One region of the Bacillus sp. SH7-1 genome, then DNA from elsewhere that is predicted to be linked to it. Evidence: riboswitches for the same ligand, from Rfam matches in the RefSeq annotation. Region 1 holds a riboswitch; each other region holds the start of a gene.
What was found. A riboswitch is a leader RNA that binds a small molecule or an ion and turns the genes downstream of it on or off. The one in region 1 is predicted to bind lysine.
Positions count from the first base shown of each region.

Region 2: linked by a shared signal. The riboswitch ahead of DN390_RS08690 (amino acid permease) and the one ahead of DN390_RS02645 (aspartate kinase) in region 1 are both predicted to bind lysine.
Region 3: linked by a shared signal. The riboswitch ahead of DN390_RS05665 (amino acid permease) and the one ahead of DN390_RS02645 (aspartate kinase) in region 1 are both predicted to bind lysine.
Region 4: linked by a shared signal. The riboswitch ahead of lysA (diaminopimelate decarboxylase) and the one ahead of DN390_RS02645 (aspartate kinase) in region 1 are both predicted to bind lysine.

Region 1 is NZ_QNUD01000004.1:1,488-9,173, reverse strand. It holds gene DN390_RS02650 (VOC family protein) at 1-288, opposite strand, end outside; gene DN390_RS02645 (aspartate kinase) at 634-1,863, opposite strand; lysine riboswitch at 2,063-2,249, opposite strand; gene DN390_RS02635 (DoxX-like family protein) at 2,441-3,349, shown strand; gene DN390_RS02630 (DUF4166 domain-containing protein) at 3,353-3,964, shown strand; gene DN390_RS02625 (YndJ family protein) at 3,970-5,595, shown strand; gene DN390_RS02620 (8-oxo-dGTP diphosphatase) at 5,625-6,110, opposite strand; gene DN390_RS02615 (N-acetylmuramoyl-L-alanine amidase) at 6,280-7,524, shown strand.
Region 2 is NZ_QNUD01000007.1:471,977-479,662, forward strand. It holds gene DN390_RS08675 (DUF2716 domain-containing protein) at 1-62, shown strand, start outside; gene DN390_RS08680 (DNA alkylation repair protein) at 143-913, opposite strand; gene DN390_RS08685 (iron-sulfur cluster biosynthesis family protein) at 947-1,252, opposite strand; gene DN390_RS08690 (amino acid permease) at 1,365-2,831, opposite strand; lysine riboswitch at 2,944-3,136, opposite strand; gene DN390_RS08695 (GNAT family N-acetyltransferase) at 3,522-3,971, shown strand; gene DN390_RS08700 (sulfite exporter TauE/SafE family protein) at 4,012-5,022, opposite strand; gene DN390_RS08705 (VOC family protein) at 5,121-5,918, shown strand; gene DN390_RS08710 (aminoglycoside phosphotransferase family protein) at 5,932-6,870, shown strand; gene DN390_RS08715 (metallophosphoesterase family protein) at 6,884-7,627, shown strand.
Region 3 is NZ_QNUD01000006.1:21,450-29,135, reverse strand. It holds gene DN390_RS05675 (catalase) at 1-1,924, opposite strand, end outside; gene DN390_RS05670 (ABC transporter permease) at 2,116-3,315, opposite strand; gene DN390_RS05665 (amino acid permease) at 3,376-4,800, opposite strand; lysine riboswitch at 4,948-5,129, opposite strand; gene racE (glutamate racemase) at 5,330-6,160, shown strand; gene DN390_RS05655 (DUF3626 domain-containing protein) at 6,270-7,361, shown strand; gene gapN (NADP-dependent glyceraldehyde-3-phosphate dehydrogenase) at 7,435-7,686, opposite strand, start outside.
Region 4 is NZ_QNUD01000041.1:116,667-124,352, reverse strand. It holds gene hisI (phosphoribosyl-ATP pyrophosphatase) at 1-54, shown strand, start outside; gene DN390_RS25880 (histidinol phosphate phosphatase domain-containing protein) at 66-1,085, shown strand; gene DN390_RS25875 (YozQ family protein) at 1,154-1,321, shown strand; gene DN390_RS25870 (NAD(P)-dependent oxidoreductase) at 1,466-2,437, shown strand; gene pssA (CDP-diacylglycerol--serine O-phosphatidyltransferase) at 2,467-3,168, opposite strand; gene DN390_RS25860 (LTA synthase family protein) at 3,357-5,243, opposite strand; gene DN390_RS25855 (DUF3888 domain-containing protein) at 5,495-5,890, shown strand; lysine riboswitch at 5,980-6,161, shown strand; gene lysA (diaminopimelate decarboxylase) at 6,342-7,658, shown strand.

The sequences.
Region 1 (7,686 bases):
GACGCGCAAATAACCGAGGGCGTTGACAGGTGCTGTCCGGTGATCTGCTATAGCGGGCGGGGAAAGAAATCGCGAAAGTTCAATCCGGCTGTGGCCATCTGGCGTAACCAACATAGCAATCTCTACGCACTGGGAACCGAGTCCGGTTACGCGACCAGCCCATTCACCTTCGACAGTGGCTCTCCCTTCGAGTTTCAAACCAATCTCTTCGAAGAAAGAGATTGCGTCATCAAGGGATTCTACAACGATGCTGACATTGTCCATTCTGAGTAATTTGTTTTTTGTCATTCTCTGTATCTCCTTATATGTAAAAATGTATTATCTGGTCATCTCCATAAGTATACTATTAAAAGGTTACAAATTCCTTCCAAACAGAAACAGCTTGCCACGGTATAGGGAAATGTGACAAGCTGTTATTAAGTATGTCATATAGTATCTTGCTAACAAACAATACCGCGACTTCCTCACAAAATATTTCTAGTCTGTACGCCATTAAATGGCCCGATTGTTGAATAGAATGACTTTATTTTAATGTAAATAAATTTCTCGTCACGCTATACAATGCAAACAGCTTTCTATTTATATAGGAAGGAAATAGATTCATATAATTTGTTTTACGTTTACGAGTGGAAATTAACTCATCTGCACTAAAGGCTCGATTTTCGCCATAAATGATTGATGCAGCGCCTCAACACCTGTTACTAAATGAAGGCGGTCAATAACGACAGAAACTTTAATTTCTGATGTACTTACCATTTTAATATGAATATCTTCTTCTTTTAAAGTAGTGAACATATTTGCAGCAACACCTGGATTAGAGACCATACCAGATCCTACAATTGATACTTTTGCTAAATGGTTTTCATGTTCTACTGATACATAGTGAAGTGCTTCTTGGTTTTGTTCCAACACTTCTAATGTTTCTCTTAAATCATTAGAGTGGATGGAGAAGGAGAGATGCACAGTTCCTTCATTTGTAATACTTTGAATGATGATGTCTACATTAATATGTGCTGCTGCTAATGTAGAGAAAACAGTGGAAAGCGAGCCTTGTTCTAGTCCTTTAATTGTGACACGTGTAATATTATCTTCAAATGCAATACCTTTAACGATTGATTGTTGTTCCATGTTACATTCTCCTTTTACAATTGTTCCGTTTTCTTGTTCCATACTTGAGCGAACTTCTAAAATGACATTATGATTTTTAGCAAATTCAACAGCACGTGGATGTAATACACCAGCACCGAGGTTTGCAAGTTCTAACATTTCGTCATAAGAAATTTCATCTAATTTGTAAGCATCTTTTACAACTCGTGGATCCGTCGTATATACGCCGGTCACATCTGTGTAAATATCACATTTTTTTGCGTTTAATGCTGCTGCTAATGCGACAGCGGTCGTATCAGAACCACCGCGTCCGAGTGTCGTAATTTCATGATCTTCACTGATTCCTTGGAACCCAGCTACAATAACAATCGTGCCTTTAGTAAGATAAGACTGAATTCGATCCGTATTAATTTCAGTAATCCGTGCACTACTATGTACAGATTCTGTCGTAATACCAGCTTGCCATCCTGTTAATGAAATCGCGTTATAACCTTTCGCTTGTAGTGCCATCGTTAATAATGAAATAGTCACTTGCTCTCCTGTTGATAGAAGCATATCCATTTCGCGTTTACTCGGATTTTCTGTAATCGCGTTAGCAAGTGAGACAAGTTCATCTGTACTTTTTCCCATTGCTGAAACGACAGTGACGATACTATGTCCTCGTTCATATTCTTCAATAATTAAATTGGCTACATGTTGAATGCGCTCAACGCTTCCGACAGAAGTACCACCAAATTTTTGTACAATCGTTTCCATTACGAATTCCTTCTTTCATCCATTTTTAAGAAAAGATTAGGACATATATAAATCCCAATATTCCTGTAGTTACCAGAGAAAAACAAAAAACACCATCTCAAATAAGTGAGGATGGTGCTGTTACAGGAAAAGGGAAACAGAAAACGGAGCTAATAAAAAAACCGCCAAAAAAGGAATACCATAAAAATGATATCTCTTTTTTGTAGATAGCTCTTCATACGTACACGTCTGTACATATGACAGTTCTGTTTCTATTCGAAAACAGCCCCAATCGATAAATACAGAGAAATATATCGATTTCGGCAATACTTCCTTTCATCTAATTTCATGGACCTCTCTGTGTCTCCATTAGAATACTCATAAGTATCGCAACCTCTATCTCACGTTTTAGGCGAGAGTGTTTGATTTATGAAGTTGTTGGTAACATTTGTTTTATAATAATTTAAATTTTTCGGGGAAGCAAGTGTTTTATATAAATTTTAAAAATTCTTTCTCTTTACGAAAAAGTTTGTGAAAAAAGTAGCAAAATAAATTCATTGCATGTACATTAAAATTATAGTACATAGGAGGTGGAAGAATGAAGGGGAAAAAGCCTATTTATGTTTCGGCAGAAATGAACACAACAATGGAGAAATTATGGGAATACACGCAAGAACCACATATACATACAGAATGGGATGCTCGCTTTTCTGAAATTTCATATTTAGAGAAAAAAGAAGGAGAACCACAGAAGTTTTTATATAAAACAAAAATCGGATTTGGACTTGAAATAGCTGGAGAAGGTGAATCGATAGGTGAGATAAGAAAAGAAACGGGAGAACGTATTTCTTCTTTAAAATTTTGGACGGATAATAAATTATCTCTTATTCAAATAGGGCGTGGTTATTGGAAGTATACACCGAGTAAAACATACATTCATTTTGAGACGCAATATGATTATGATACGAGGTATGGTCGTATAGGAAATGTAATAGATTCATGTATTTTTCGACCGTTATTAGGCTGGGCGACTGCTTGGAGTTTTGATGCTTTAAAATTATGGTTAGAAAAAGGACTTCATCCTAGGTTGCTAATGAGAAGAACGATGACATATTGGATTGTATGTTTTTTATTTGCATTTGTATGGATGTATCAAGGAATAGTACCGAAACTAGTGTTTACTCATTCAGAAGAAGTAAAAATGCTATCTGTGATGATTGGTTCAACTGCACATAGTATTTTTGCACTTAAAATAATCGGAATATTAGAAATTATTTTTGGTGTCATATGGCTGTTGCCATTTCCAAAAAGAAAAGTATTTATAGTACATATTTTTATGTTAATAGCCTTAACGATAGCGGCAGGCTTTACGAATATCGCAAGCTTTACAGAGTCGTTTAATCCAATTACATTAAACGTTCTACTAATGGGGTTATCGATTGTCGGTTATATAAATAGTTTTGATTTACCAAGTGCAAAAAATTGCAAGAGGAAGAGAAAGGGATAATGTATGGCTAATATTTATGAAAGATTATTAGGGAATTCTTATAAAAGACTTCATCCAAAATTACAGAAACGCTATGAGATTACAGAAGAAAATAGCTTTACTGGAGAAGGAAAGATGGATGAAATTTACGGTGGTTCTTTTTTCGTAAAATTAATATTAAAAATTGCATCGAAGTTTCGAATGTTTTTCTCAGAACGGGGAGAGGGAGTTCCATTTATAATACATAATACAGCTGAACGAGATGAATATGGAAAAGAAATTGTAAAGTGGAATCGTACTTTCTATTTCCATAATAAGAAAAGATATTTTAATGCAGTTATGCAGTTGGATGAAACCGAAAATGAAATTGTAGATTATTTTGGTGAACCACATATACTCGTCTCTACATTAAATTTTCATATTGATGAGTTAGGGGCAATGCATATTTCTTCGAAGAAACAATGGTTTTATATGTTTAGAAGAAAAATCTCTTTACCGAAACTTTTATACGGAGAGGCAAAAATTGTTGAAAGTTATGATGACGAATTACAATGTTTTCGAATTCATGTTCAAGTACGAAATCCGTTAATGGGTTCCCTATTTTCATATAAGGGAACATTTGTGGAAAGGAAATAAATGATATGAAAAATATAATAGTTGGGCTTGCTTGTTATATTGTTTTTCTAATATGTGAGTGGTCAAATGTAAACCCAGTTGAAGCAATTATTTTATTGTCTATTTTGTTATTTATACCGATGTCTTTTTGTATTATTGATAAAAGAGCACGAAATGGATCGTATTTATTATTTTATAAATCCGTATCGTTTTTATATCCGATAGCAGCGATTTGTGCAATGTTAGCTTTTGTAACAAATCAATATATCTTTGCGATAATTTGGTTTGTATATACGGGGATCATTGCGTTATTTGGTATAAATAGATTACTAGAAAGAGGATGGAAACCGTTAGAAGAGACAGCTATCGATAGTGCGTTTATTTATTTGTTTTTAGGTGGTTTTTGGTTTTTTGCTTCAGTAGCAAAACTTTCAATTATGCATTTTAGCTCTGACATTGTTTTACTCACAGCTGCACATTTTCATTATTCGGCGTTTCTATTGCCATTATCAGCTGGTTTAATAGGGCGGAAGAGAGAAAAGAGCAGTAAAGTATATGATGCAATTATGTTTATTATAGTCATTTCACCGATGACAGTTGCGATTGGAATTACGTACTCAAGGGTATTTGAATTTTTTGCAGTGTTCCTATATTTATGTGCGATTTATGGGTATGGGATTTATGTTTGGCGCACGAAATTTAATGCTATCAACGCAAAAATCCTCCTAGTCATATCGTCTAGTACACTCATGGTAACAATTATGTTTTCACTTATATACTCGTATGGGAATTTGAAACATGTAATGACGATTACAATTGCTCAAATGGTTTGGATTCACGGTGTTGTTAACGGAGTTGGAGTAGCATTACCGGCATTTGTCGGCTGGATGATTGAAAAGAGTGCTCCGAATTATAAATACTACGGGAAACCAATGAGCAGGTTAAGAGGAAATACGATAGTTGGGGAAGCATTTTTACATAACAGACATTTAATAGATAGCAAGGAATACAAAGGTTTAGTTGATAATATGAATGATTTTCATAGTGAGGCATTAGACATGGCGAAGATTCCTTTAAGTATTACTCGGTTTTATGAAAATACAAAAGAGTATGAGTTACAATCGCATATTAAATGGGCTCGGTGGTTCCGCCCGGTTGCATTTTGTTATGAGAAAATGAGTAAGCGTGTAGGACAAGTGCATTTAGGAATGGGCGGCAAGTGGGAAACGATGCAAGGCTCTATCATTGGGATAATAGATGCAAAGGATGGAAGAGAGAATGTAAGGGCTTGGCTGAGAAAAAATGAAGCAGGAGAATCTATATTTGTAGCTCTTTACTCAAAGCATACATATATGAACGAGACATATATGAATATTGCATTACCTTTACCCTATTCGAATATGACGGGGGTTTTGAAATTATGTAATAAGAGTAATGATTTAATTATTACTAGTAAGCTAAGAGAAAATGGTAAGGGAGATGAGGGGATTTATTTACATACTCGTTTCTTTACAATACGTTTACCGTTAGCAGAGACTTTTATTATAAAAGAGCACACGGATCACATATTAGAAGCTAATCATAAAATGTGGATATTCGGAATCGAGTTTTTAGAAATTGATTATGAGATTAAGAAGTTAGAGGAGAAGTAAGAAAAGCTTGGAGAGATTCCAAGCTTTTTTTATATATGCGTAATTGTCATAGCAACTTGTTTATCTAAGTCTCGGTCCCAGACGCGTTGAATTTCAAACGTACCTTTTTCAAAAAATAATGGGAATCTCTCTTTAAACCAATCTTGCATAGGAAGATTTAGTGCTTCATCAATTGGTACCCATAATAATTCGCCCTCAGGAGGGTTCATAAGAAGTTCACCATCAAATGAGTCTGTCCAATAATTAAATACCATATATCGAACATTTTCTTTCGGATTTACGTATTCATCTAATCCCTTAAAACTTAAATTTGAAACAAGTAATCCAGTTTCTTCTTTTACTTCTCGTTTAGCAGCTTTAACGATACTTTCTGGGAAATCTACTTTACCGCCAGGAGCGATATAACCAGGGAAACCTAGACGATCGGGGCGCTGTATTAGTAATACTTCGTTATTCCGCTGAATCATACACATCGTGTAAATACGGTGTTCTATATCTTTCCAATTGTTGCTCATACGAATCTCTCCTCTTATAAAACCTTATAGTTTTTAACTATAGTTAAATATGACAAAAAATACAATAATAATACAAAATTATACAAATTACAATTGACTATTACTAATTTTCAGAACTATAATTAGTCTGTTACATAAATACATTGTACTTGAGAGGGGAATATATTCTATGAAAAATAGAATAATCGCAGCAGGAGTAATCGCAGCTAGTATATTATCTTATTCATCTAGTAGTTTCGCACAAATAAAAACGTTTCCAGATGTCCAAGCAGGGCACTGGGCAGAAGATTCTATTAGCTACTTAGCAGAAAAAGGCGCAGTTACAGGTAACGAGAAAGGAATGTTCGAGCCTGGAAAAGAGATTACTCGTGCAGAAGCAGCTACAATGATGGCTAAAATCTTAAACTTACGAATCGATAAAAATGCTAAACCATCTTTCGGTGATTCTCAAAATGAATGGTATACTCCATTCATCGCAGCCGTAGAAAAAGCTGGCGTTGTTAAAGGGAAAGGAGCGGGCGTATTCGATCCAACTGGGAAAATTGACCGAGTTTCAATGGCAGCGATGCTTGTTGAAGCATATAAATTAGAGGCAAAAGTAAAACAACCAGTACAAACAAAATTTGCAGATTTACATGATAGTTGGGGGAAAGATAAGGCCAACATTTTAGTAGAATTAGATATTTCACAAGGTGTAAATAAAACAGAGTGGTTACCTAATAAAACTGTAACGAAAGCAGAAGCAGCGAAGTTTATTGCAAAGTCAGACTCGCTTAAAATAGGTAACCCTTTAGTAGAACAGGTGATTATTATTGATCCTGGCCATGGAGGAACAGACCCTGGGAAGGCAACGCAAGGATTACATGAAAGTGATATTGTATTAGATACTTCTAAAAGATTACAAAGTTTACTAGAGAAGAATACTCCATTCCGTGCGATGTTAACGCGTGAAACAGATATTCGTCTTGGTGAAAAACAAGGAGAAGACCTTAAAAATCGTGTGGATTTCGCGAAAGAACATAATGGAGATATTTTTGTAAGTATCCATGCAAATGCTTCTCAAAAACATGATGGATATGGAACAGAAACTTTTTATTATAAAGGATCTGAAAAGAAAGAATTAACTGAGCGTGAAAAAGAAAGTTACATGTTAGCTGATAAAATACAAAAGAGATTAGTTAAAGCTCTAGATACAAGAGATCGTGGTGTGAAACCAGAAGACTTTTATGTTCTAAGAGAAAATGAGATGCCAGCAGTACTAACGGAGCTAGCATTTTTAGATAATAGCACGGATTATGAGAAGTTAGCTTCAGAATCCGGAAGACAAATAGCTGCTGAGGCAATTTATGCAGGGATTTTAGATTATTATGAGTGGAAAGGCTTTGATGTTTCAAAATCTCGTTTAACGAAATAATAATGTTGATTGCTAAGCCCATCGTCTACATAGAGGTGGGCTTTTTTGTAAGTTTATTTAATTTTGTATCGGAATAAAAAGATATATCGTATTATGCTGATTATGAATAAAATAATGGTAGATTAGTTTATTTTTATCACGTATACTTTTAATGTTGACTAT
Region 2 (7,686 bases), on a different contig from region 1:
TAATAGAGAGTTTTAAACAAAATAAACCGGAAATGTTTCAAAATATTTTAAGGCAGGGATAATGTTTTAAAGAGAAAAAACGCTTATACTTCATTCTTGAAGCATAAGCGTTTTTGTTTTGGCCGTTTTCATTTAAAAATACTTAAAAATAAAAATCTTTTGGTAAAGTACCATTTTTTATCACCGTTCTTAACCCATGTTTTATAATCCAAGGGTTAACAGGATGCTGTTTATCACGTAATTGCTGCAACCATTGAAAAACGAGTTCTTTATCTTCCTTCGTAATATCGTTAATATGATTGGCTACAGATTTTTGAACATACTTAGAAGGGTCATTCATTAATGGTTCAAGAAGCTGTAAATTGTTCTTAAAGTTACCTTTTAGAGCTCCTGTTTTTTTTGCCCAAGGAAGTCTTGGTCTTGTACCTTCAGAAATTAATCTCCTAATGTGGCTGTTTTCGTCATGAATCCACTGTTGTAAAATATTTAGTGTGTCTTCATGGTACGTTTCAAGAAAAGGCCGAATGGCATATTCAGCAGTATTCCTTTTTGTTATTTCATACATTGCATGGAATGAGGAGTCAAAATCGTTAAGCCCATATTTTTCAACGTATTTTGCGATAGGCATGTACATATAGCCGTTTGTAAATGTACCTACTTCTGTTGTATTTTCTGGTCCCAATGTTTTCAGTAATATATGTATTGCTTCATTAAAATCTTTTTGTAAAGCATTGTGTAATTCATCTGCTATTACTTCAATCCGTTGCTTTAACTCTAAACCTTCAACTTTACATGTTACGGAGGCTATAAAGTTTTTTTTAGAGAAAGTAGAATCGTGTTTACAAATAGAATCAGCCATTTTTTCTGCTAATTCATCATTAAATAAAAATTTTAATGGAACGTATTTACCCATTTTTTCACCTCATTGATCAGTTGAAAATAATTTTTATTTTTTAATCGACAATCCATAAACTAACGTCTCACTAGGAGTCGTAATACTAAAACCAGTCGTCTTATAATCAAGTTTCACTGTATCACCAGTGTAATCTTTCATGAATGAGTCCATTTGTACAATAAGCATTTCATCCTCATATACAATATCATCTGCATTGTATGTATCCCAAACTAAATCAACATCAACGAAAATGCTACAAGAGTTTGTCATTGTTCCTCTAATGCGAATGATCTTTTTATCTTCACGTTCTAATCTATGTATAGCTGCCTTTGCTTCATCAGTAATACGAATGTTCATTGTATCCCAACCTTTATTTTTATTTCTTTTATTATTGCAAAAACAAAAGAAATAGGGAAGTAAAGAGAATTGTAAAAAAAACGAGCAAACAAAATTGTTTGCTCGCTCTACTTTATTTTAGTTCACATTTATCAAGTGGAATCACTTTTGTTTTCTTTGTAAATTTATATCCTAACCATAGTACTAAGAAGAGCGGTAAACCGATGTAAGAAACGAGTACGCCGTTCCAATCGATTGATTCACCCATAAATGCGCCGTAGTTTTGTCCTAAAATTACGATGACGCAAAGTGTAAATGCGAAGATTGGACCGAATGGGAACCATTTTGCTCTATATGGTAAGTCTTTTAAATCTTTTCCTTGTGCGATATATGCTTTACGGAAGCGGTAATGACTAATTGCAATACCAACCCATGCGATAAAGCCAGACATACCAGAAGCGTTTAATAACCAAATATATACAACACCGTCACCGAATAAAGAAGCGATGAAAGCGACGCTACCAACTACTGATGTTGCGATTAGAGCGTTAACAGGTACACCACGGCTATCTAATTTACCTAAAAACTTCGGTGCTTTTCCTTGACGAGCTAAATCCCAAAGCATACGAGTTGATGCGTACATGCCAGAGTTACCAGCAGATAAAACTGCCGTTAAAATAACAGCGTTCATAACAGAAGCAGCAAAGGCAACGCCCGCTTTTTCAAATACAAGTGTAAATGGACTTACTGTAACATCACTTGCTGCAAGACTTTCAGTTGTATAAGGAATTAATAAACCGATAACGAGAATTGCAAGGATATAGAATAAAAGAATGCGCCAAAAGATCGAACGAATTGCTTTTGGGATATTGCGTTCTGGATCAGACGTTTCACCAGCAGCTACACCTAATAATTCAGTTCCTTGGAAGGAGAAACCAGCAGCCATAAATACACCGATAATTGCCATGATACCGCCGTTAAATGGAGCATCTGCAACAGTGAAGTTTTTAAAGCCGACAGATTCGCCGCCCATAATTCCAAAAATCATCATGAAGCCGACAACTAAGAAGATAATAATAGTAACTACTTTAATAAGTGCGAACCAATATTCAGATTCACCAAAACCTTTAACAGATAAATAGTTTAAGAGAAAAATAATAGCTAAGCATAATCCACTCCAAATGAGGGAAGGGGTATCAGGGAACCAAAATTTCATAATTAATGTTACGGCCGCTAGTTCTGCCGCAATTGTAATCGCCCAGTTATACCAATAGTTCCATCCAAGTGCAAAGCCAAGTGATGGATCAACAAATTTTGTTGCATACGTGCTAAAAGATCCAGTAACAGGCATGTAAGCTGCAAGTTCAGCTAAGCTTGTCATTAAGAAATACACCATAATTCCAATTGCGGCGTATGCGATTAGTGCACCGCCAGGACCAGCTGAATGGATTACACCACCGCTGGCAAGAAATAGTCCGGTACCGATTGTACCACCGAGAGAAATCATCGTAAGGTGACGAGATTTTAATCCGCGTTTTAATTCACCTTGTCCTTGTGTAGTTTGCGTTTTAGAGGTAGATTGATTTGTTGCGCTATTCATGTTCAACACTCCTTTTCTTGTAGGTTAGGAAGGAGCGGGGGAGAAAAATACAAAAAACCGCCAAAGGAATTAGGCGGAACGTTTCACAAATAACCACCCCATCATACCCTTCCGTTAAGATAGCACCCCACGTTTACACGGTAATTTTGTAAACGTGACAGTTCTGTTCCTTTCGGAGACAGCCCCAGCTCATACTTCCAGAGAAGAAATACAAACTTCGGCAACTTTTCCTTTCAAACGGAGTCAGTGACATTCTCTGTGTCTCGTCCGTTTTACTCTTAAAAGTCGCAACCTCTACCTCATCGGATTGATGAGGATTTATATATTGCTAAGATATTTAATATATGGCAATTGTAATGAGTTTCTGAATATATTGCAAGGGATTTTGTTAGAAAAAGTCAAAAAATATCGGTTATTGTATAGGAAACGCTTGCATAACTCCACCCGAACCTACTATTATGTAGCAATAAGCAAAGAAAAAATTGTTATACAAATGTTTCGCAAAAAATATTGAAAAACCCTTTAAAATTAAAAGAAAATTCAGAAAATATAATTCGACATAACGTTTGAAGGGTATCACTTCTTTTATTTTGTTCTAAAGAAAAAACATATGTGTAAATAAAAAGAGTGAATATTCTTTCTTTTTGTAGTAAAATTGAAGTACTGTTTAATTAAAAAGGGGACATCGTTATGAAATTAAAAACAGAAAGATTACATATTATCCCGTGTACGGAAGAATGGGTTCAGATTGCGAAGAATCAAGGATACAATAGCGGCCCGCATATTGCAGGGCATGTAGAAAATATAAAACAAGATAAGGATTTATTACCGTGGGGTGCGTGGTATGTCATTCGAAAAGAAGATAACATCGTACTAGGGGATATAGGATTTAAAGGGAAACCGAACGAGAAACGTACAGTAGAAATTGGTTACGGTTTTATTGAGAAATATTGGAATAAAGGGTATGCTACAGAATCTGTAGATGAATTAATAAAGTGGGCTTTCCAGACAGGAAAGGTAGATACAATTATTGCGGAGACACTCTTTGAAAATGGTAGTTCAATTCGTGTATTAGAGAAATTACATATGAAGAGAGTAGATACAACAGATACGATGATTAATTGGAAAATAGAAAAATAAAAAATACCGCTCGATATAGTTCGAGCGGTATTTTTTATCATTATGGTAGCATTTGTTTTTGATCTTTCGGATAGCCGCCTGTTGATGCGTTAGAACGATTGGAATGATTACGGACAGCAATGAAAATAGAAATAATAACGACAAGACCAACTGCCACGTAAGAAAGTGAAATAATAGTTGGATCCACTTTAAATGTTGTAAGTAGTGTACGAATATTCGTAAAGATAATAAGGCCACCAACTAATACCCCAAGTAAATGAGGTGGAACGATACGTACTAACCATGCGGCAATTGGAGCTGCGACAATACCGCCAAGCATTAAGGCGAATACCCAAACCCAGCTTACTTGTTCCCAGCCAAGTGAGATGAAGAAACCAATTGTTGCAGCGAGTGAAACAGGAAACTCACTCGTATCTACAGATCCAATAACTTTTCTAGCTTCATTTCCTCTTGCTAGCAGTACAGGTGTCGTAATTGGACCCCAGCCACCGCCACCAGTTGAATCGACGAATCCAGCGAATAAGCCGAGTGGCACAAGTTGTTTGGCAGACATGCGCTTTTTGGAAGTAACAATTTGTTTTTGAATGATGAATCGTAATAAAATATAAACCCCTAAAGTAAATAAAAATACGGAAATGTACGGTTTAATGACATCGCCAGGTAAATTACTTAAAAAACATGCCCCAATAAATGCACCAACTGCTCCGGGTAATGTTAATCTGGAAACTGTATATTTATCAACGTTTCCAAATTTGATATGAGATGCACCAGAAGCGGCGGTTGTAACGACTTCAGCTAAATGAACAGAAGCGGAAGCTACAGCCGGCGCGATACCAAACATTAACAATAGCGAGGTAGATGTTACCCCATACGCCATTCCAAGCGCTCCATCGATCAATTGAGCGAAAAATCCAATAATAGCAAAGACAATTAATTTCTGCATAAATAATCCCCCTGTAATAATAAATGAAAAAAGCACTTTTCCCGTATGAGAAAAGTGCCTTTGGTTTTTCCAATCAGCAATAATTAAATTTGTTTCATTATAATACATATTAATCGTATAAATCAACTAGGTTTTAAAGTTTTTTGAATTGAATGAAAGAAAAATAAAATATACAATAAAAGGATGGAGAGAAAGGGGAGAAAGACATGTTACGATTTGATCATCTCGTACACGCAGTGAATTGTACACCGAAGGAAGCGGCAAAACAAATGCAGGCGCATGGATTCCATACTACAATAGGTGGAGAACATACGAACTGGGGTACTTGGAATAGTTTATGTTATTTTGATTTATCGTATATAGAGTTTTTAGCAGTTCAGCATGAAGAAAAAGCGAAAGAAGCAGACAATCCATTAGTACAAGAAACAGTAGTGAAATTACAAGGTGGAGAAGGGATGCTACAAATCGCAATTCGAACAGATGCCATTGAAGAGCTAGCAGTTAAGTTTAGTAAGCACGGTTTACATACGATAGGACCATTTGAAGGAAAACGTATGAGGAAAGATGGCCGCCTTTTAGAATGGAAAATGTTATTTGTAAAGCAAGAGGAAAACGGACCGAAATTCCCCTTCTTTATACAGTGGAATGAAACAGACGAAGAAAGAAGAAACGATTTACGTAACATTGGGACGATCACTGAACATAAAAACAAAGTACAACAAATTGAAACGATTCATTACGCAGTGAAAAATGTTCGAGAAACAGTGCGGAAATGGAAAGCAGTCATGGGGCTAGCTGCAAGCCCAGTCGTGAAAAATGAAGAATGGAATACGGAGTGTCAAAATGTATCGTTTGGTGACATTCAAGTACAGTTTTGTGAACCGGTTGGAGAAGGTCTAGTGCAAGAATACATAAAGAATCATGGCGAATATCCATTTGCAGTGGAATTTAAAGGAGAAAATAAACGAGAGCATGAAGTGTTAGGTAGTTTGTACATATATTAATGAGGTGAATGCTTTGGAAGAAATGATTAGAGAGATAGAGAGAAAACTAGAATGGCCTCGTATTGTAAAGTGTACAGCTATTTCAAAAGGTTTTTCACATGAAGAGAAATATAAAATGGAATTAGAAAACAGAGTAACATATTTTGTGAAAGTATGTGATGCTGTTCATTTTGAACATAAACAAGAAGAATATGCGTATATGAAACAATTAGAGTCATTATATATTCCAACGCCTAAGTTAATTCATTTCATAAAACTTGAGGAATTAAATAAATGTGTTCAAGTATTTGAATGGGCCCAAGGTGTAAATGGTGAAGAAGGTTTAGGGAAGCTATCGGCGGAAGAACAGTATTATGCGGGAAGAAAAGCTGGAGAAGTATTAAAGCGAATTCACTCAATTGAAAGAGAAAGTGCAAGTGATAAATGGGAAACATCTAGATGGAATAAATACGAAAAATACATAGAGGCATTAGCAGATTACGAAGTGAATTTTCTAGATTTGAAGCCAGTATTAACCTTTGTAGAAAATCATAAAGACTTATTAAAAAATCGTCCAATCACATTTTTACACGATGACTTCCATCCAGCAAATAGTATGATTCATAATAAGGAATTTATCGTTATCGATTTTGGTGGATATGATTTTGGTGATCCAATTCACGATTTTTATAACGTAGCGATTTTTACTACAAGAATAAGCAAACCGTTTGCGGTTGGACAAGTTCGTGGTTATTGCGGGGGAGAACCGTCACTTCATTTTTGGAAACTGTACTCCTTATATGCAGCAATGACATTCCCAGCTGATATCGTATGGACAAACCGAAGTACGCCTCATTTAGTAGATGATATGAAGGCAAGATTGAACGGAATTTTAGAAGATCATAATCATTTTTCATCCTATATTCCAAAATGGTATCAATCACAACATGAGGATATAATAAACTATAAGTAATGGAGGGATTCATATGGATAAAATAGCAGTAATTTCAGATATTCACGGTAATATTCCGGCATTAGATTCTGTACTGAAAGATATTAAAGTAAGAGGAATCGAACGCATTATTTGTCTTGGAGATTTAGTAGGAAAAGGTCCTCATTCTAGCGAAGTAATTGAAATCATTCGTAAAGAATGTGAAGTAGTCGTAATGGGAAACTGGGATGATTTTATTACAAAACCGACTGAATTTGAAGCGTTAAAATGGCATCAAAAACAATTATCAGAAGAACAAAATGACTATTTAAGAAGCTTACCATTTTCAATCGAATTTTTTATGAGCGGCAAACTGATTCGTATGTTCCACGCTTCACCGAGAAGTTTATATGAAAGAATACAACCACACGCTTCAAGAGAAGAGCGTATGAGTATGTTCGAAAACAGTGAGCTCACGGAGAATATAGAAGGAGAAAGAAAACCAGATGTCGTTTGTTACGGTGACGTTCACCAAGCGTTCGTTCAAAACTTCAGAGGAAAAACGTTATGTAATGCTGGTAGCGTAGGAAATCCTCTTGAAATTACACAAGCTTCTTATTTAATATTCGAAGGATCTTACAATGAAAAAGAAGCAGCGAGTTTTTCCATTCAACTCGTACGTGTACCGTATGATATTGAATTAGCTATCAGACTAGCAGAAGAACTCGATATGCCAGAAATTGAAGAATACAAACAAGAATTACGGACTGCATTGTATCGAGGGTTTAAGGGGAAGTAAGCCAATCATAATATATCAACGATTTTTTCGATATATAGACGATTCGACATAAGATATCG
Region 3 (7,686 bases), on a different contig from region 1:
CTCCTGCTCCATCTAATTTAATTTTACTATTGTCCAAAGCATGAGGATTACTAAGGACATGAGCTATCGGTTTAAAATGTTTAAAAGTAGTTTCTGCAAATTCTAAAACAGGGGGGTGAATGACAGAATCACTACTAAACACTAATACTGCATCAAAAAGGGAAGAGTCTGTTGTTGTATAAGTATCAGTTACTTTAATGGAATCATTGAACTGATAAATTTTATTATCTATGATGCTATAGTTAATTCGATGCTGTACAAAAGCTTGAATCCATTCGGACAGAAGGGAGACGCTTGGGTCACCATTTAATAGAATTGCAACATTTTTGGAATCAGCTTTAAAAATAGTGTTGGACATACTTAGTGCAGGTGATTTGGCATCTGAATTTACTTCGTGATTTTCTTTAGGTAAAGGGGCTCCAATAATGTTAGCGACTTCTTGTGCTAATTGACGATCGACGTGGTTTAGGAGAGCAATTACATTTGCCTTCACCATGTCTGATTTACACTTCCCAACTTCAAAGCAAAAAGCTTCTTTTATGTGCTGCTTTTCAATAGGCCTCATACTATTGTAGAAAAGTTTAGCTTGAGAATAAAAGTTAAGGAAGCTTTTACTGCGACCTCTAATTTTATGTCCATCAATCTTTTCTTGATAATGCTCATATCCGCCCTGTTCAGCTTGCACGGTTGCTGGTTGATTGTCATTTAAGCCATTAGGATGATAGCTTGTTTGACCGCGATGAATTTGCATTTGATGCATACCATCACGTTGATTATTATGAAAAGGACATACAGGCTGGTTAATAGGAATTTGGTGAAAATTAGGGCCTCCTAAACGAGATAATTGTGTATCTGTATAGGAGAATAATCTTCCTTGCAGAAGAGGATCATTTGAAAAATCAATACCTGGTACGACATGGCCAGGGTGGAAAGCTACCTGTTCCGTTTCGGCAAAGAAGTTATCAACGTTTTTGTTCAATGTCATTTTACCAACTAGTTTTACAGGAACTTCTTCTTCCGGCCATAATTTCGTTGGGTCTAAAATATCAAAATCAAATGCATGCTCATCTTCTTCTGGAATTAGCTGTAATCCGAGCTCCCATTCCGGATAATCGCCTTTTTCAATTGCTTCATATAAATCTTGACGATGGAAATCGGGATTTTTCCCAGCGACCCTTTGAGCTTCATCCCATACTAATGAATGAACCCCGAGGGTAGGTTTCCAGTGAAATTTTACGAAATGGGCTTTTCCTTCTTTATTAATAAGTCGAAATGTATGAACCCCAAAACCTTCCATCATTCGTAAACTACGCGGAATTGCGCGATCACTCATCTGCCACATAACCATATGAGTAGACTCGGGATTATGGGCAACAAAATCCCAAAATGTATCATGAGCGCTAGCTCCCTGAGGAATATCATTATGTGGTTCTGGTTTAACTGCATGGACAAAATCAGGGAATTTAATAGCATCTTGGATAAAGAATACTGGCATATTATTACCTACTAAATCATAGTTACCTTCATCTGTATAAAATTTTGTGGCAAATCCGCGCACATCTCTTACTGTGTCATTTGATCCTTTAGAGCCTTGAACGGTTGAGAACCGTACAAATACAGGTGTTTTTTTTGAAGGGTTAGTAAGAAAATCTGCTTTTGTATATGCTTCTAACGATTCATAAAGCTGAAAATAACCATGTGCGCCAACTCCGCGCGCATGAACAATTCTTTCAGGAATTCGTTCATGATCAAAGTGGGTCATTTTCTCGCGAAAGTGGAAATCCTCCATTAAGGTTGGGCCTCTTAAGCCCATCTTTAAAGAAAATTCATCCTCGGCTATTTTGACTCCTTGGTTTGTTGTTAAAGCATGTTTGCGTTGATTATCTGTAACGTGGTGTTCCAATTGCTCCATTTTTTTATTCACAATATAGGCCCCTCCTTTACTCTGTTAATTTAATACATACCCTTTTTATTAGGACGTAAACATGTATTATCATTTTTGTATGTAAAATCATAAAATATCGGTTATTCTGGTGATTCTTGTTTGAGGAAGGAAAATAAAAAAGCCAAGGAGATCATTTATTTTCTCCTTGGCTTTTAAGATAACTCTTTTTGTTAAAACGAAGAAACGCGTTGCTTCGTTTTTGGTACAATAATAAATTTGATCCAAAGTAACCCGATAATCATAATGATAAGGCTATGTAAAAATTGACCTGTAGCAATGAGTATAACAATTGAAAATACAATGAGTTGAATGCTTAGCAATATAAAGATTAAGTGAAGAAATTGATTCATTCGTTTTTCAGTATCAATTGGATATAATGCTACAATAATATTTCCCGAAAAATATTTCCATAGGGAACGGAGCTGCATAGAGATCATATATAGGACGATATATGCGATAGCGCCTTTTACGTATATGTTTGGTATAAAATATAAGGCAAAGGCACCAATCAGCCCTAAGCGAATATATATACCGAAATAATCATTCCCGCGTAAAAATGCTAGTGTGTGTAAATAGAAGAAAGTTGCTCGTTTTTTATGTAATAAAGGTTCAATCCAAGTTGTAAGCCATTTTCTTTTATTTACTTGCTTATTCAGTTGCGGAACATCGGTGAAGATGCTAGCAAATTGATAGAAACGAACGTTCATTTTTTCTTCTTGCTCGATTATGTAATCCCATGGTATTCGTTTTGTAGGCTGTTTTTTCGTGTATAGAAAAAGGAAAGTAAGTAGTAAGAGTAATCCGCCTAATATGAGAACATTTGCCGCATAAAACAGCATGTAAATAATGAGGGCGTTACAAGCAATACGAATAATGAACCATATGCTTTTTTCATGACTATCACGCCACATCCAATGTATGTATATGTTCCAAGCTTTCGTAATCATTAAAACGATAAAGATTGTACATAAGAAAGGTACAGTTAATTGTAATGATTGCAGTGCAAGTGGAACGAGAATAAGGAACGTAAATAATAATGGGAAAAGCTGAATGATGTAATTATATAGAAGAGATTTTTTGAAATAAGAAGTTAATTTCTCTTCTAGTGCTAGTAAATAGACAGCATCAGGTTTTTGAATAAATGTACGGATAGGACATCTCGTTATAATGAATGTAAGTACAATCGTGATGAGTAGTAAAGATATTCCTTTAGAAGGAGATGTTTTTAGAAACTGAGCATAGTAGTATGCGCCAACGCATGAAATAAAGATAAAGCTATATAGTAAACCGTTAATCATACGTGCAAAGTATGTAATGATATTTTGAATATGTTGTTGGAAGCGGCTGCTCCATAGTGATTCGATTGACATGTTTTTCACCTCTTTGTTCTATTATATATGTTTTGCAAAAGAAAAAACGAGCAAATTGCGTTATGCAACTTGCCCGTTTTTCTTTTCGTTATTTTTTTTCTGATCACGATTCATTAATGGATAGAAGGCAAAACCGATTACGAATAAACCAATTCCGAGAAGGAATGTTTTTATATCGGATGCACCGGTTTTAATAACCCATAGTGCGTAACAAAGTGCGATCACTGCGACTATACCATCTGTAATTCTTGCCCGCATTTCATTTTTATACGTTTCACCAGTTGCGACTAGTTTTAACTGGAAGATCGGTGAAACGAGATATGGAATGAGGTAGGCCAGTGTTGATACGGTAATAACGAATGTATAAGCTTCCGCAATGGTTCCTGATAATGTTGAGAATAGGAACACTTGCGACATAATGTTTGTTAATCGTAATGAGTAAATTGGACTTCCTTTTTTATTTGTTTTCGTGAAGAAGGAAGGGAAGAAACCTTCTTTTGCTGCTTGATAAGGTACTTCTGAGCTTAATAAAATCCAGCCTAAGATCGAACCGAATAGGGAAGTAAGAGCAAGTAGTGCCATCAGTTTCCCGCCGCCGTGACCCATTGCAGCATTTAATGCATCTGCTAATGGACGTTCAGAAGCTTGTAATGTATCAACGTGAAGGACACCCATTGTTAAAATTGTAATTCCTAAGTAAATCGCAACTGTAATAAGTAATCCAGCAACTGTTGCGCGTTTTACCGTTTTTGGAGAAACAGCACGGTTTGATAAAAGAACCGCTGATTCAATTCCGATAAATGCCCAAAGTGTTGTAAGAGCAGCTAAGTTTACTTGTGAAAGAAGACCGTGTGATACACCTGATTTATCGATCATCGGTGTGTACCATTGTCCAAACTTAGAAGCTTCGAATGCAAATAACGTAACGACGATGAATAAAAGGAATCCAGTTACTTTCGTTGTTGTTGCTAAGAAGTTTAGCTTTCCAGCTCCGCTTACACCGTTAGTTAATATAATATGAGTTCCCCAAAGTAAGATGGAACAAATCGTAAATGTAATTAGTTTTCCGACTTCTATGTTAAACGAACCGATTGAAAATAGTAGTCGTGTATCTTTCATAATTGGGAAGAAGAGTGATAAATATCCCGCAAATGATGTAATGATGGCAACGTTACTTGCCCAGTTTGCAACCCAATATCCCCATACCATACTGAAACCAGCCATTTTTTTCTTTTTTGGTGTTGAGAATAAGGCATATGCATGACTTTGTGGTCCTGTCGTTAAATCAGGACGACGAATTGCTAAATTACCGAAAACAAGAGCTAGCATTAAAACACCAAACCCTGTTGTTAACCAAGCTAAAGTGACACCGAGAGGGCTTGCTGTTTGTGCCAACGTACTTGGCACCATGAAAATACCAGCGCCAACCATGTTACCGACAACGAAAGCTGTGAGTACCCAAAAGCCCCATTTTTTTTGTTGCATAGAAAATACCTCCAAAGTTAGTATAACCAAGTCAAGCGAGGAGATATGTATGTCTTCCTGAGTCAGGAAGAGAAGTCCCAAACAAAACAAAAAAAGCACGTAATTTGCCGCTACATGCTTTCTATCTTATAAGAAACCCACGACATACCTCTCGATAGCTCTCCACAAACGAAACGTTTGTGACAGTTCTGCACTTATTAAATGCAGACCCAGCAAGTGTGCATGGTGGACACAACTTACTTCGGCAACCATTCCTTTCTCATTCCTTCATCAATGCCACTACATCTCCGGAAATGATACTCTTAATAATTGCAACCTCTACCTCACCGAGATACGAATGAGGATTTAAATATTAAATTAACGTATTTAAGAGTAACAAATGAATTTTTATACGTCAATGGATATAGTAATAATCAGATTATAGAGAAGAGTTTGTGATTAAAAGTATGAGGGATTATTATGTAATATTGAATTTTCATAATATAATAAATGTTATTAGCGCTAGATGATTGAAAAGGGGATGAAGTATATGTCTGTATGTCATAAACATTCAGTAATAGGTGTGTTAGATTCGGGAGTTGGGGGATTAACAGTTGCGAGCGAAATTATAAGACAATTGCCTAAAGAGAGCATTTATTATATTGGTGATAATGAGCGTTGTCCGTATGGGCCAAGAAGTGTAGAAGAGGTACAATCTTTCGTATTTGAAATGGTTGAGTTCCTCAAACAGTTTCCGTTAAAAGCTCTAGTTGTAGCATGTAATACTGCTGCAGCTGCTGCATTGGCTGCGTTGCAAGAAGCACTTTCTATTCCGGTTATTGGCGTTATACATCCGGGAGCAAGAGCGGCTATTAAAGTGACGAAGAAAGGGAAAATCGGAGTAATTGGAACTGTAGGTACGATAAAATCTAATATGTACGAAAAAGCATTACATGAGCTTGATACATATTTGAAAGTGCATAGTCACGCGTGCCCGACTTTAGCTACAGTTGTAGAAAATCAATTAGAAGATACAGCATATGTAACGCAGCAAGTGAAACAAGCTTTACTGCCATTAACGAAAGAAGATATAGATACGTTAATTCTTGGGTGTACGCATTATCCACTTTTAGAGTCTTATATAAAAGAGGAACTAGGAGAGGGTGTAACGATTATTAGTTCTGCAGAAGAAACAGCGATAGAGTTAAGCACAATTTTACAGCACAAAGGAATTCTGGCTGACAATTTGAATCCTAAGCATCGATTTTTTACAACAGGCTCTGTTTCATCATTTGAACATATTGCTGAGCGATGGCTAGGGTATCAAATTTTTGTAGAATGTGTACATTTGCCGATGAAAAATGCGTGTATGTATAATTAGGATGTATTAAATTACTTTTTTAATAAATCAGGTTCGTTTCATAAGAAGGAAAGAATAAGCTTTTAATTGAAGTGTTTAAGGGCAGTTCAATTAAAGGGGAGATTGGATTATGGAATTATCAAGATCTCAATTATTTGCTTTAGAGTATATTTCAAAATATGCAGAGAACGAAAAACGTGAGGCGAAAGCAACAATTAATCATATACTTAACATGTCTAATATTACAGAGGAAATATTTGAAGAAGCTGTCGCTAATTTAAAATCTCATGCAAGGATTGCTTTACACTTTCATCCAGACAGACTAGATTCGAATATGAAAAGTGTTGCTGAAGCACTGTTTGAGCAAGGAGTATATAAAAGTCAGTTTGAAACATTGCTATCTAATGGAAGCGTATCTGCTTATCCTGGTGGTGAACGTGACCTTTGGGAAAAGAGAATATTTGGAGGAGCATATCAACTTGAAGGTGTAACGAATGATCAACGGCCAAAGTATGGAGCTCTAAATTTGATGTTACATCCAGATGGGCCTGCTCCGCGTTTTGGATCATGTTATTTTCTCTTATCTCCAAAAGTTTCTTCGCGCTCTACATATACATATTTAGATTCGCATCAAGATCCGAAAGAAAAGGGGACTTATGAGGAGTTTGATATGATTTTAGCTGCTCTTTTGGAAGAGACATTTGTAAGAGATTTTGCAATTGGTGAAGGAAATTTGACGCCAACAACATTCATGAATCATTTACTGGCTAACCTGAAAAGGCCGTTTATAGATTTAGTAAGCAAAGAGCCAGCCCGTAATCTTAATCATTATATTGAAGCGCAAGTTCATGGAGAGATTTCTCTTAAAGAAGACGTGGAAGCGCTTGTTGCAGATCCTTCATTTAAGGGTACGGATGTAGGAAGAACTTTAGAAGAAATTTGCCTGAAGTATTCTATAGGTTTGTATTGGCACATGGGTTTTGTACTTATGGTAGATGAAGTTCCGATGAATTTTAGAGGTTCAAAAATGCCATCTTTAGCAAGACGAATTGCACGGAATCATTGTATCGATGCAAATATAATTGGCTCTGCTGTAGTTGATTTGAAACGCAATCCATTATCTTGGAGTGATCGTGGAACTTATGAAGAAGTGCTTCAGGAATTAAAATTATTATGGCATGTTTTAGTTCGATTTGGAAAACCAAATCAGAAGTTGAACTAAATCCTTCGTTTTTGAGAAGTATCTATATAGAAAAGAAGCTGATCTAAAATTAGATCAGCTTCTTTTTATAAGATTAAACTAAGTTTAATACAGTTACTTTTTCACGTGTCATAGACTCAAGGCTCTTACGAATACCTTGTGCGCCCATACCTGAACCTTTTACACCGATGAATGGGAAGTGGTCAGGGCCGCGCTCTGTGCGTCCGTTAATTTGAACAGAACCAGTTTCGATTTTGTTAGCAATTGCAAATGCTTTGTTAATGTCTTTTGTGAAGACACTTGCTTGTAAGCCGAACTCTGATTTGTTAGCAATTTCAATTGCTTG
Region 4 (7,686 bases), on a different contig from region 1:
AGAAATGGGAAGCTTTCGAGAGTAGGGGACAGAAGAGAAATAGATACATTATAGGGGGAATGTGTATGAAAGTGGATTATCACATTCATTTAGAAGAAGGGCCATATTCAATAGGATGGCTAGCTAAAATAAATGAAGCATTACAACACTATGAACCGCTTAAAGAAGAAAAACATTCTATGGAATGGCTTGTGAAAACACAAGAACGCCTGCAAAGACGTGTGAATGAAGGGCCATTTACAACGAACTGGATTGATTTATATTTAGAAGAAGCTTTGCGAAAAGGGATAAAAGAAGTTGGTATTGTCGATCATTTATACCGTTTTTATGAAGCGAAAGAATACTATGAAAAATATGTTGATATTAGTAATTCGGGGCTTGGACGTTTACAAAAGGAATGGTTAGACCAAGTAAGGGTAGCTTCACTACATGATTTTACTAAGGCAATTGAAGAGGCGAAAGAACGATGGAGTAAAAGAGGCGTTACGCTTAAACTTGGAATTGAAGCGGACTATTTTATTGGTGGTGAACAAGAATTACAATCTTTACTGGCATTAGGAGACTTTGATTATGTAATTGGTTCTGTTCATTTTTTAAATGGATGGGGATTTGATAATCCAGACACGAAAGAATATTTTGAGCAACATGACTTATGTGCTTTATATGATACGTTTTTCAAAACTGTAGAGAGTGCGGTTCGCTCTGAGTTATTTGATATTATAGCGCATCTTGATAACATAAAAGTATTTAATTATCGATTAGATGAGAATGAACAACTTTCTTATTATAAGGAAATTGCGCGTGCATTAGTAGAAACAAATACGGCAACAGAAATAAATGCGGGACTGTACTATCGCTATCCTGTGCGAGAAATGTGCCCGAGTCCGCTCTATTTACAAGTATTAGCTAAGCATGGTGTACCGATTACTCTCTCCTCGGATGCTCATTATCCGAATGATTTAGGAAAATATGTGGAAGAGAATATAAAGACATTACGTAATCATGATATTTCTCACTTAGCTACATTTACGAAAAGAGTAAGAACGATGAGATTACTGGAAGAAGTAGTAACAATTTCAAAATGAACTACGATTTTTTGATGAAAACCCTCCTTTTTGTTCAAAATAAGAAAGAATAAAAAGGAGGGAAAGAAATGGCGAAACAACAAAATAAACCAAATGTACAAGGTGCACAGCAACAATCGTATACTTCTGAAACAACGAATACTGCTCAGTCAGTTATTGAGGAGCAAATTAGTGATACAGTTGCAGAAGGAACGATTGATGTGAAGCTCGGAAAAGCATCGCAGGAAAAAGCGTAAGAAGAGGGGAGAGTTACATCTCCTCTTTTTTCATGGAAAAGTGTCGATTTTCAAAACTATAATCAAATTCCTTGGTTTTTATATGTGGATTTCTTACAATGAAATATAAGAGATATCTTATTTTCTATAGAAGAGGTGTTAGTAGTGGCAAAAATATTAGTAGCAGGGAAAATTCCAACAATCGGATTAGAATTATTAAAAGATTATGATGTAGAAATGTATGATAAAGAGGCGCTAATTTCTTTAGATGAATTAACAGAGCGTGTAAAAGATAAAGATGCATTGTTAAGCCTACTTTCTACAAAGGTGACAAAAGAAGTGATTGATGCGGCACCTAATTTGAAGATTGTTGCAAACTACGGTGCTGGTTACGATAATATTGATTACTCGTATGCCGGAGGAAAAGGGATTGCGGTAACGAATACACCGAAAGTATCAACGGAAGCGACAGCAGAATTAACATTTGCACTTCTTTTAGCAGCTGCACGTAGAATTCCTGAAGGTGATACGCTATGTCGTACAACTGGATTTAACGGATGGGCTCCATTATTTTTCTTAGGCCGCGAAGTACATGGTAAAACAATTGGAATTATTGGCCTTGGAGAAATCGGAAAGGCAGTTGCAAAGCGTGCGAAAGCATTCGGAATGAACGTTTTATATACAGGACCAAATCGAAAACCTACAGCTGAAAGTGAATTGGAAGCAACATATGTAACATTGGAAGAATTGTTACAAACGGCAGACTTTATTACAATTAACTGTGCGTATAATCCGAAATTGCATCATATGATTGATGAAGAGCAGTTTAAAATGATGAAGAAAACAGCGTACATTGTAAATGCCTCACGTGGACCAATTATGAATGAAGCGGCACTTGCTCAAGCATTAAAAACGAATGAAATTGAAGGGGCAGCTCTTGACGTGTTTGAATTTGAACCGAAAATTACCGAAGAGCTAAAAGAATTAAAGAATGTAGTACTTGCTCCTCACGTAGGAAATGCAACCTTTGAAACGCGTGATGCGATGGCTGAAATGGCAGTAAGAAATATTTTAGCCGTATTAAACGGTGAAGAGCCTGTAACACCTGTAAATCAAAAAGTATTGGTTACAAAATAAAAAGAAACCTTCCGGAATCGGAAGGTTTTTTATTTTTCTTTATTTGCTCTTTTAGATGGTCTTTGTCTAAGAAATTGAGATAGCATATACAAAATATATAGTGGAATAGCAATGAATAAGAAAACAGAAAAATTACCGAACCCTGTTTGGTACATTGTAATAATGATTCCAACTAAAAATAGTGTAATAATGATGCTATATCGTGGAATTGGTACATCTTTTAAACTTGGGATACGAATGCGGCTTACCATTAAAAATGCGAACGTTACAAATACTGTAATAAGAACGATTTTTGGAATGGTATGTGAAAATAATGTTAAGAAAGCAACAAGCCCACCGGCTGCTGTAATCGGTACCCCAGTGAAATATTTCATTGAAGTAGAAGATGGTGTTACATTAAATCGTGCTAAACGATATGCCCCGAAAAGAGGGAATAATCCCGCTATGTATAGACCGATGATTCCGTAGTTGGAGAAAGATGTGTAATACATTAAAACAGCAGGTGCTGCACCAAATGTTACGACATCTGCAAGTGAGTCGAGCTCTTTTCCCATTTGTGAATCAACACGTAATAAACGAGCAACACGCCCATCAAGACTATCTAACATCATCCCGATAAGTACTAAAATAGCAGCTGATTTATAATATCCTAAAGATGCATAGCCGATTGACAAGAATCCACTATATAAATTTCCGAGCGTAAATAAGTTTGGAATAGCTGCTCTATACAAAATCTGATCCCTTGCTTTCTGTAATAAATTCTTAATTAGTGTATGAAAGTTTACTTATTTTATCATACCATAAATTTCTTCCTCATACGAAAGAAATTCCCAATTTGTGAAAGATTTCATTGAAGAATAATTTCATAGAAGAATAATTTGAATAAAAAAGAAGCAACTTTTATAATTTTGCTTCTTTTTTATTCAAATCTCGTTTTCATAGTTCCGGTTTTATACCGATTGTTAGGATCGAAACGTAATAAATCTCCATAAATGAGTTTGTCCGAGAGTTTCAATTCAGTTTTTGCTTTTTCAATATTTGGTTGACATAATGAAATGTCCGCCTCTTCACCTGTATTTCGTTTATAGCACATGTTTTTTGTATAAACATAATCTTTTGAAACGAAGCTGCCATCCCGCATTACCATAAGTGGGTCTTCTTCTTTAATAAATAAGTCAGTTCCAAATTCAACTGATTGATTTGTTTTAATACCAAGTAAATGAAGTAGTGTTGGTTTAATATCAATTTGACCAGATACTTTAGAAATGACTTTTCCTTCTTGACCAGGTACATGAATAATGAGAGGGACGCGTTGTAATTGCATAGAATCAAACGGTGTAATAGCGTCTTTCCCAAGGAACTGAGCCATAGCTGCGTTATGGTTTTCAGAAATACCGTAATGATCTCCATAAATGACGATAACTGAATTATCATACAGTCCTTCATCTTTTAATTGTTTAATAAATAGTTTAAGAGCTTCATCCGTGTAGCGAACAGTTGGGAAGTAACGGTTTACAACACCACTTTCTGAATTAAACTCATCAACATATTGATCTTCTGGATTTAGAAGAAATGGAAAATGATTTGTTAAAGTAATGAATTTTGTATAGAACGGTTGTGTTAAAGATTTTAGCTTTGGAATAGATTGTTCAAAGAACTCTTTATCTTTTAACCCCCAACCGACAGACATTTGTTCTGTGCCTACGTAATCATTTAAATTAAAGTAACGATCATATCCAAGTGCAGGATACATTACATCACGATTCCAAAACGCTTTATCATTTGAATGGAAGACAGCAGAAGAATATCCGTATTTCTTTAATTGTTCTGGTGTAGCTGTATATTCATTTGTTGCGTGAGTAAAGAATACAGAACCGCGGTCTAACGGATAAAGTGAATTTTCAACGATAAATTCAGCATCAGAAGTTTTACCTTGTCCTGTTTGATGATAGAAGTTATCGAAATAAAAACTATCTTTAATAAATTCGTTTAAAAATGGAGTAATTTCTTTTCCATTTATTTTTTTATTAATAACAAAACTTTGTGTAGATTCCATTGAAATCAAAATTACATTTTTACCTTTTGCAGCTCCAAATAAGTTCTTATCAACTTGCTTATCTTTTGAGTCTGTATAGTTTTTAATTTCAGAGAACCCGTCCCCACTTGCAAATACACGTTCAGCTGAAGATTTTGATTGAAGTGTAATATCGAATAGATGATATGTGTATAAACCTAAATTTTTCACGACAGTTTGACGGTCAAATGAGCGTGAGAACATTTGTGGTTTATAAATAACGGAAACAACAATCTGTAGTGCTAATAGAGCTGTTACACCGCTAAAGAAAGTTCGCTTCTCAGAGCGAGAAAGCGGCGTCTTGTCACAAAATGCCGGGAATTTACGCGAAAGAAACATTAAAATAATCGCATCTGCAAATAAAAGTAATGTTTTATACGTAAAGAGTTCTTTTATACTTGTCCCTAAATCAGCCATATTATTTGTTTGGAATAACACTGGGAATGTAACGAAATCGTTATAAAACCCATAAAACATTGCATTTCCAAATAAAATGAATGAAAGTATAAAACTAATTCCAACTATAATGCGGTTCCGGTGTTTAGATGCAAATAAAGCAAAACCGAAAAATAAAAGTAACGCAGCCAGTGGATTAATAAAAAGCATAAATTCTTCAAAGAAATTATCAATTTTAATATCAAATGCTAGCTTGTACACAATATATGTTTTTATCCATAATAAAACGACTGCAACGAGTGCGAATCGCAGTTTTGGAAACAGACGTTGTAGCATAATATACTCCTCTCCTAAAAAGCATGACGGTTCTTATGAGTCGATTTGATTAGCGCCTCATTTTATATATACGAACAGTCCTTTGTTATTATGTTTATTATACTATGAGTATCATTATACGAAAATAAAAGAGAGTTGTGGACTTTTTTATAATAATTGAGTAGAAAAAGGGCAGTAGGAGACAATAAAACGGAGTTTCTATGTATGATTATCGTGCGCAGAAAGAATCGTGTAACAATACGGAGGTTATAATGCGAAAATTATTATATTTTATAGTATGCAGTAGTGTTATACTTTTTGCTTCACCGAGTGTGTCGGTAGCTCAATATGATGCACCTCTTATGGAAGATGCCCTTTATTCTGTGTTATTCCCGAAAATAAATAAAGCAATTGAAAAACAATATGGGAGCTTGAAGCCTTATCAATGTCCTAAAATTATTAGTTTAAAAAAAATGTATAGCGGTACATATTTATTTCAAGCGAGTATTGAAGTGATAAAGTATGAACGTGTTGCTGGGAAAATTGCTCCACCATTTGAGAAGGTAACGATTACATTTAATAACGAAGAAGGCGAATGGGAAGTGACAAAGATTTTAGTAAAGCGCTTACCAAACGATACGAAACTAAACTGTAAAAAAACAATATAAAAAATTGTTTGACAAATAAAATGATCCTTTGGTATTGTTAATAGCAACAATTAGATGTTTGAAAATTAAATAGACTTACCTCATCTACTCTCAAAGGTAGAGGCCGCGATAGGAAAGAGTAAGCTATGGGAGATTTAATGGAATCTGTGATCATAGGTTGAAAGGGACTATTGCCGAAATATAAGAATAACCATCTTATTCATATATTGGGACTGCATTGAATAAATGTAGTACTGTCATAAGATTTATTTTATGGAGAGCTATTTGGAGATGTTGATGCGGTTTCTTATTTTGAGGAGATAACAACTCGTTTATTTTTTCAATATATATTTTTCCTAATAAGAAACGCGTGTGAACATTGTTCCGCGCGTTTTTTGTCTATCTAAAAGCGTGCTGCAATGAATAGAAGATTGGGGTTATGAGTTTTAGAGGAAATAAGGGAGGAATTCAAATGTATTTACACGGCACAAGCCGAATCAATGGGCAAGGACACTTAGAAATTGGAGGGTGCGATACGACGCAGCTAGCAAAACAATACGGAACACCACTTTATGTATACGATGAAGAGTCAATTCGAGGAAAGTGCCGCGCGTTTCATCGTGCTTTTAAAGAAAGTGGTTTCTCTTATCAAGTAGCATATGCAAGCAAGGCGTTCTTGTGCATGGAGATGTGCCGAGTAGCTCGTGAAGAGAATATGTCATTAGATGTTGTTTCTGGAGGAGAATTATATACTGCGCTTCAAGCGGGATTTCCAGCATCGCGTATTCATTTTCACGGCAATAATAAAACAGAAGAAGAGATCGTGATGGCTCTTCAGGCGAATATTGGTTGTTTTGTCGTAGATAATTTCTTGGAATTAGAAATTTTGCATGATTTAGCAGTGCAACACGGGAAATTTGTGAACATATTAATCCGTGTAACGCCTGGAGTAGAGGCGCACACACATGAATATATTACAACAGGTCAAGATGATTCGAAATTTGGATTTGGCGTATCAAATGGTCAAGCGATGCAGGCAATTGAGCTTGCTTTACAAAAATCAAATTATAATGTGTTAGGAATTCATTCACATATCGGATCGCAAATATTTGAAACGGCTGGATTTGTTCGAGCGATTGAAGTTCTTCATCAATTTTTAGAAGAAGTGAGAGAGCGAACGAACTATGTAGTAAAAGTGCTAAATGTGGGCGGAGGATTCGGAATACGCTACACAGAGTCAGATACACCATTAACTCTTGAGACATATGTGCGTGCTGTAACAAGTGCAGTGAGAGAACAATTTACAGTATATAATTATCCATTGCCAGAAATATGGGTTGAGCCAGGCCGTAGTATTGTAGGCGATGCTGGAACGACAATTTATACAGTCGGATCTGTGAAAGACATTCCTGGTATTCGGAAATATGTATCAGTGGATGGTGGGATGACTGATAATTTAAGACCAGCTTTATATAACGCTCGTTATGAAGCGATGTTAGCGAATCGAGGGAATGATGAGAATGAGGAAATCGTTTCGATTGCTGGGAAGTGCTGTGAGAGTGGAGATATGTTAATTTGGGATATTACTCTACCGAAAGTTGCTTCTGCCGATTTATTAGCAATTTCTTGTACAGGGGCATATGGGTACTCGATGGCGAATAATTATAATCGGATTCGTAGACCAGCTGTCGTCTTCGCGAAAGGCGGTACATCCCAAATTGTTGTAGAGCGCGAAACATATGAAAATATTATTGGGAACGATCGCATACGTATTAAAGAACTTGTTTAAATGGGGAAAAGGAGTTGTTCGGATGGGC